DNA from 2 places in the Anaerotignum lactatifermentans genome. Region 2 is predicted to be linked to the other one. Evidence: predicted binding sites of a transcription regulator. Region 2 holds the regulator's gene; the other holds the start of a gene.

The links. The regulator NrdR, encoded in region 2, represses ribonucleotide reductase genes. The targets are predictions, from matches to a motif close to CACAANATNTTGTG.
Region 1: nrdD (anaerobic ribonucleoside-triphosphate reductase) is a predicted target of NrdR. The motif match lies at 1,565-1,578, and genes of this name have one in related genera.

The regions. Positions count from the first base shown of each region.
Region 1 covers NZ_JADCKK010000039.1:11,787-15,458, forward strand. The annotation lists gene glpK (glycerol kinase GlpK) at 25-1,506, shown strand; gene nrdD (anaerobic ribonucleoside-triphosphate reductase) at 1,685-3,672, shown strand, end outside.
Region 2 covers NZ_JADCKK010000043.1:2,585-6,256, reverse strand. The annotation lists gene addA (helicase-exonuclease AddAB subunit AddA) at 1-248, opposite strand, end outside; gene INF29_RS10305 (hypothetical protein) at 270-848, opposite strand; gene INF29_RS10300 (hypothetical protein) at 1,021-1,212, opposite strand; gene INF29_RS10295 (hypothetical protein) at 1,304-1,576, opposite strand; gene nrdR (transcriptional regulator NrdR) at 1,595-2,062, opposite strand; gene INF29_RS10285 (YlmC/YmxH family sporulation protein) at 2,154-2,417, opposite strand; gene INF29_RS10280 (anaerobic ribonucleoside triphosphate reductase) at 2,678-3,672, shown strand, end outside.

The sequences.
Region 1 (3,672 bases), on a different contig from region 2:
TTTCCCATGAAAAGGAGGATTTGTATGCAGTATATCATGTCTTTGGATCAAGGAACCACCAGCTCCCGCTGTATCCTCTTTGACAAAAACGGCGCAGCTGTCAGCACTGCCCAGAAGGAATACCGTCAGATCTATCCCCAGCCCGGCTGGGTGGAACACGACCCCATGGAAATCTGGCAAAGCCAGCTGGAAGTGGCACAGAAGGCTCTGGAACAGAAAGGGCTCACTGCCGCTGACATTGCCGCCATTGGCATCACCAACCAGCGAGAAACCACCATTCTCTGGGACAAGCGCACAGGCAAGCCCATTTACAACGCCATTGTATGGCAGTGCCGCCGGACGGCCGAGGACTGCGAAGAACTGGCGAAAAAAGGCTACACCGACCTATTCCGGGAAAAAACAGGGCTTCTGCTGGACGCATACTTCTCCGCAACAAAAATCCGTTGGGTGCTGAACCATGTAGAAGGGGCAAGAAAACTGGCTGAGGAAGGCAATCTGCTGTTCGGTACCGTAGATACATGGCTTATCTGGAATCTCACAGGAGGACAGGTACACGCCACCGATTACTCCAACGCCTCCCGCACCATGCTGTTCAACATCCATACTTTGCAGTGGGATGCGGAAATTTTGGACATTCTGGATATTCCCCCTTCTATCCTGCCCAAGGTCATTCCTTCCAGCGGCGTATTTGGGCATACACTGCCTTTCCACTTCGGCGCACCCATCCCCATTGCAGGAGCGGCTGGTGACCAGCAGTCTGCCCTTTTTGGACAAGCTTGCTTCACACCCGGTTCTGCCAAAAACACCTACGGCACTGGTTGTTTCCTACTGATGCACACAGGGGATGCCCCTGTGACCTCTAAAAACGGGCTTCTGACCACCATTGCATGGGGACTGGACGGAAAAGTCACCTATGCATTGGAAGGCTCTGTATTCGTGGCTGGGGCTGCCATTCAGTGGCTTCGTGATGAGTTGAAACTCATCGGTTCCGCGCCGGAAACAGAAGAACTTGCCATGTCTGTGCCTGATACCTGCGGCGTTTATCTGGTACCCGCTTTTGTGGGACTGGGTGCGCCCTACTGGGACCCTTACGCAAGAGGTATTTTGACAGGTCTTACCCGTGGTGCCAACCGGAATCATATTGCCCGTGCGGCACTGGAATCCATGGCATACCAGACTTATGACGTTCTCCACGCCATGGAGGAGGACGCTGGCATTCCTCTGGCGGAACTGCGTGTAGACGGCGGCGCCGCTGCAAATAACTTCCTGCTGCAATTTCAGGCGGACATCACAGGGGTTCCTGTGCTCCGTCCCAAAACACTGGAAACCACTGCATTGGGTGCTGCGTATCTGGCAGGTCTTGCGGTAGGCTACTGGAAAGATTTGTCGGAAATCCGTCGGAATTGGGGCGTTTCTCACGCCTATTCTCCCAAAGCATCCAAGGAAGAAGCGGCAGAAAAACTGGAAGGCTGGCAAAAAGCAGTGCGTCAGACCTTGACAAAATAAAATAAAAATAACCTTAACAAAATTTCCATGAAAAATCGGATGAACTTCTCTAAGTTTTCACAATATATTGTGTTGTCTATATTTTTGATTGCAATATATAGCCGTATGTGGTACATTATGATACAGCAAATGACTATGTATTGTATCTCGCTTGCCGAGAATGAAGGAGGATATCATCATGTATGTGATTAAGAAAGATAATACCCACGAACCGTGGAATGTGCAGAAAGTTGTAGTTGCCGTAAACAAATCCGCTTACCGCGCCCTGGTGAAATTCACACAGGAAGAACTGGATTTCATCTGTGATTTCGTAGAAACAAAAGCGAAATCCCTTGGCAAAGAAGGCATCCCCATTGCGGAAATGCACAACATCGTCGAAGGCGCACTGGAACAGGTAAAGCCTGAAGTTGCAAAAAGCTACCGTGATTACCGCAACTACAAACAGGACTTTGTGAAAATGCTGGACGAGGTTTACAAAAAAAGCCAGTCCATCATGTATATCGGCGACAAGGAAAACAGCAACACCGACAGCGCCCTGGTTTCCACAAAACGCTCTCTGGTATTCAATCAGCTGAACAAAGAACTGTACCAGAAATTCTTCATGACCACAGAAGAACTCCAGGCATGTCGTGACGGTTATATCTACATCCATGATATGTCTGCCAGACGTGACACCATGAACTGCTGTCTGTTCGACGTAAAAAGCGTTCTGACCGGCGGTTTTGAAATGGGCAACCTGTGGTACAACGAACCCAAAACACTGAACGTTGCCTTTGACGTTATCGGCGACATCGTTCTTTCCGCTGCCAGCCAGCAGTACGGCGGTTTTACCGTACCTTCCGTAGACCTGCTGCTGGAACCCTTTGCGGAAAAGAGCTATGAAAAATTCTACCGCCGTTACATCGACATGGGTCTGACACCCAAGGCTGCGGACAAAGAAGCCATGGCAGACATCCTCAACGACTTTGAACAGGGCTTCCAGGGCTGGGAATACAAATTCAACACCGTTGCTTCCAGCCGCGGCGATTATCCTTTCATCACCATGACATTCGGCACAGGCACAGGCAAATTTGCCAAAATGGCATCCATCACCATGCTGAACGTCCGCAGAAAAGGACAGGGCAAGAAAAACTGCAAAAAGCCCGTACTGTTCCCCAAACTGGTATTCCTTTATGACGAAAATCTCCATGGAAAAGGCAAGGAATTGGAAGATGTCTTTGAAGCAGGCATCCTCTGCTCCTCCAAGACCATGTATCCCGACTGGCTTTCCCTCACAGGCGAAGGCTATGTAGCGGAAATGTATAAAAAATACGGCGCCATCATCAGCCCCATGGGCTGCCGTGCCTTCCTGTCCCCTTGGTTTGAACGGGGCGGCATGGAACCTGCTGACGAAAACGACAAACCTGTTTTCGTAGGTCGTTTCAACATCGGTGCTGTCAGCCTGCACCTGCCTATGATTTACGCAAAAGCAAAACAGGAAAGCAAGCCTTTCTATGAAGTACTGGACTACTATCTGGAACTGATTCGTCAGCTCCACATCCGTACTTATGCGTACCTGGGCGAAATGCGCGCATCCACCAACCCTCTGGCATACTGCGAAGGCGGCTTCTACGGCGGTCATCTGGGCATTCACGACAAGATCAAACCTTTGCTGAAGGCTGCTACCGCTTCTTTCGGCATCACCGCTCTGAACGAACTCCAGGAGCTGTATAACGGCAAATCTCTGGTGGAAGACGGTCAGTTTGCCATCGACACATTGCAGCACATCAACGATAAAGTAGCGGAATTCAAGAAAGCCGACGGCAATCTGTACGCCATCTACGGCACTCCTGCGGAAAGCCTCTGCGGCCTGCAGGTAACACAGTTCCGCAAGAAATACGGCGTAGTGGAAAATGTATCCGACCGTCCTTATGTAAGCAACTCTTTCCACTGCCATGTAACAGAAGATATTTCCCCTATCCAGAAACAGGATCTGGAAAAACGTTTCTGGGATTTGTCCAACGGTGGCAAGATTCAGTATGTAAAATACCCCATCGACTACAATTTGGACGCCATCCGCACACTGGTGCGCCGTGCCATGAAAATGGGCTTCTATGAAGGGGTAAACCTTTCTCTGGCATACTGCGACGACTGCGGTCATCAGGAACTGGAAATGGACGTATGCCC
Region 2 (3,672 bases):
GGCTTTTCTTCCAGTTTTTTTGTAATGGCAGCACCGATTCGCTGGCTCATTTCTGCCGCTGCCGCTTTTGTAAACGTCACCACCAGCAAACGGTCAATATCCAGCGGGTCTTCTTCTGCTGTAATCCGCTGAATGATACGCTCCACCAATACGGCTGTTTTGCCGCTGCCTGCCGCCGCAGAAACAAGGATATCGCTTCCTCTGGCGTCAATGGCTTCTTGCTGTTGTGTTGTCCACTTTGCTCCCACGCTGTTTCACCTCATCTTTTCTTACGAACCAGACGCCTTTTGCAGCCGGATATGAAAAGGAACATACCCCACAAAAGACGCCATAAAGCTACTGTAAGAATTATACCAGAAGTTCAGCAAAAACGCCAACGTCTGAGGGGTCATCTCTAAGGTGTGAAACAAATACCTCGCCGTGGTGCGGGCAAATAAATCTGCAAAGCCGCTTTGATACAAACTGGCGCAGCGATATAGGATATCTGCCATCTGCCTTTCTTTTTCATCCAATTCATAGACTCTTGCCATAGCTGCGGACATTTCCTCCCAATCCAATTGTTTTTTCCTGCGCCGTACCACACGAATGGTATGATGAATACCAGCCAGCTTAAAAAACCGCTTTCCGCTTTCCAAATCCAGTCGTTCCACATTGGCTCTGAAATAATTCTCCCGGCTGAAATCCAGCAAAAACATCTCATAGCCATCGGCTACGGTACTTTCAATACACTGCATGTAATATGCTTCATAAAAAGGTGTTTCCTGTGCTGCCCGGGAAAGATAGCTTTCTTTCTGCCCTTCCAGATAAAGGGTAACAGGGTCCTGTTTCTGTCTGATATGTAACTGCATGAAAATTCCTCCTTCTTTTTCTATTGTAAAAGAAAGCTTTCCTTTTCACGGAGGGTTTTCACCGCAAATAACAACAAAAAAAGAGTGTTTTCGCATAGGAAACACTCTTTTTGAGAGAACAGGCGGCTGTGCACCGCCGCCCGCTTTTTGCACTGTCTGATCCCTGAGGGTATCAGCAGTTACCGCAGTTGTTCAGCTGACCGCCGCAGTTATTGTTGCCGCAGCAGCACAGCAGGATCAGAATCCACAGCCAGGAATTGTCATTGCCACAGCCGCAGTTGCTGTTGTTGTTATTGCCGCACAGGCACAACAGCAGAATTACCCAAATGAAACTGTCATTACCGCAACCACCAAATCCACACATAATAAAAATACCTCCTTAAGTAAATTGTATCGACTTACAATTTAATCTTATGAGGTATTTTTTGCTTTCTTGCCTGTCTACTTAAAATTTTTTATCGGGGAAGCTGCAGATCGGAAACCAGAATGTCCACAGTAAAACCACCCATTTCGTCCATGAGGCTCACCATAGTAATGTGTTCCGCATCATGGAAGTACAACAAATGGCTCATGCCTTTTTCCACTGCCAGTGCCTGATTTTCCTCCAGACCTTCCAGCTGGCTTTCCAGCACTTCCATCCCTGCCGCCAGATACGCTCTGGCAATGCGTGCCGCTGTTTCCTGTCCATCAGGATGGGCAGCAAAAACTGCTTTTACTTTCTGTTCCATATTGTGCCGCCTCTTTTCTCAGGAATTGCCGTTCTTTTCATGGAGCATTTTTTCCAGTTCGTCAATAAAACTGTTGATGTCCTTAAACTGACGGTATACGGATGCGAAGCGTACATAAGCCACTTCGTCCAAGTCTTTCAGCCGTTCAATGACCATATTCCCCAGCTGTTTGCTTTCCACTTCTCTTTCGCCGCTGCCTGCCAGTGTATTTTCAATATCATCCACCAGCTTCTGAATCTGCTGAGCGGTGACAGGGCGTTTGTTGCAGGATTTCATGATCCCGTTCTGAAGTTTTGCCTTATCAAAAATTTCTCTGGTGCCATCACGTTTGATGACGGTAATGGGGATCATATCCACCCTTTCATATGTGGTAAAACGCTTGCCGCATTTTTCGCAGACTCTGCGGCGGCGAATCACGGAATTATCGTCCTGCGCCCGGGAATCAATTACCTTCGTATCCGCAAAATTACAAAAAGGACATTTCATGCCCAATCCTCCTCCTGTGTTTCTCAATTTCTTTGGTTTTTAGTATAAAGCAGAACAGCCCGCAGGTCAAGCACAAAGGGCAGTTTCTGTCCTATAGGGTCTCATCCCGTTCCATGCTGTCCGCATCCACTTCCACCAGTATGATATCGTCCCCGATACGACGGATACATCGCCAAGGGATATAATAGGCTCTACCTCTGCCAAAGGGGTTCCATCGACAGCCTTCCATGGGAATAATCAATGTGCGTATCTTCCCGGAAGGAATATCCAGTTCCAAGTCTCCCACAAAGCCCAACCGTCTGCCATCACAAATGTTGATGACTTCTTTTTCCTGCAAATCGGAGAATTTTTCCATTGACTTTTCCTCCTTTTTGTTCTTATTTTACTTTATGCCTTCCTTACAAAAATACTTGCACAAAATTACAAAAGTGTGACTTTTGCCCCTTGACGCTCTATAGAAATCGTAATACAATATATGCACGATATCACCGCACAAAAATCAATATATTGTATTTCTATGAATTCGAAAAGCCCATGGTTTCAGTCATGGCGCTCTGTGCGGAAGAAAAAAACTTACAACCAATCAGGTGGAATGAGGCAGAAAGAGGGATTGACATGATTACAACGATTACGAAACGAGATGGACGTGTGGCTTATTTTGACATCAATAAAATCGCCAATGCCATCGAAAAAGCCTTTCAGGCAACCAGCGGTGCAAAAAGCTATGCAACTTGTCTGGAAATGGCTCAGGAAGTATCTGATTATTTTGAAAATGAAAATATGGACTCCCCTTCTGTAGAACAAATTCAGGACAGAGTGGAACGGGTACTCATTGACCATGGCTTTGTGCAGACTGCAAAAGCCTATATCTTGTATCGCGCGGAACGTACCCGTATCCGTAACATGAACGATCGTCTGATGAAAACATTCGAAGACATCACATACAAAGATGCAACAGACAGTGATATCAAGCGTGAAAACGCCAATATCGACGGCAATACAGCCATGGGTTCCATGCTGAAATACGGCTCTGAAGGGGCAAAACATTTCTACGAATCTTATGTGCTGAACCCCAAACACTCTGAAGCACACCGCAACGGTGACATTCACATCCATGACTTGGATTTCTATACCCTGACCACTACATGTTGTCAGATCGACCTGCTAAAACTGTTTGAAGGCGGTTTCTCCACAGGTCATGGCGTACTGAGAGAACCCAACAGCATTGCAAGCTATGCTTCTCTGGCATGTATCGCTATCCAGTCTAACCAGAACGACCAGCACGGCGGTCAGTCTGTACCCAACTTTGATTACAGCATGGCTCCCGGCGTTGCAAAGACATACAAAAAACGCTATCGTTCCAATCTGGCTTCCCTCATCGAAGTGATGGACAGCGAAGAACATGCAAAGGCAATGAAAGAAGCTTTTGTGAAACTGGAAGACATGGGTCTGGTGCCTACACTGGACAAAAACGAAGCATATGATGCAGAAGAAGCCAAACTGGCAGAAGAAATCGGCATTCCTGTGGAAATCTATCAGAAAGCACAGGCTTTCACTGTAAAAAAATCCACAGAAGAAACAGATAAAGAAACATATCAGGCAATGGAAGC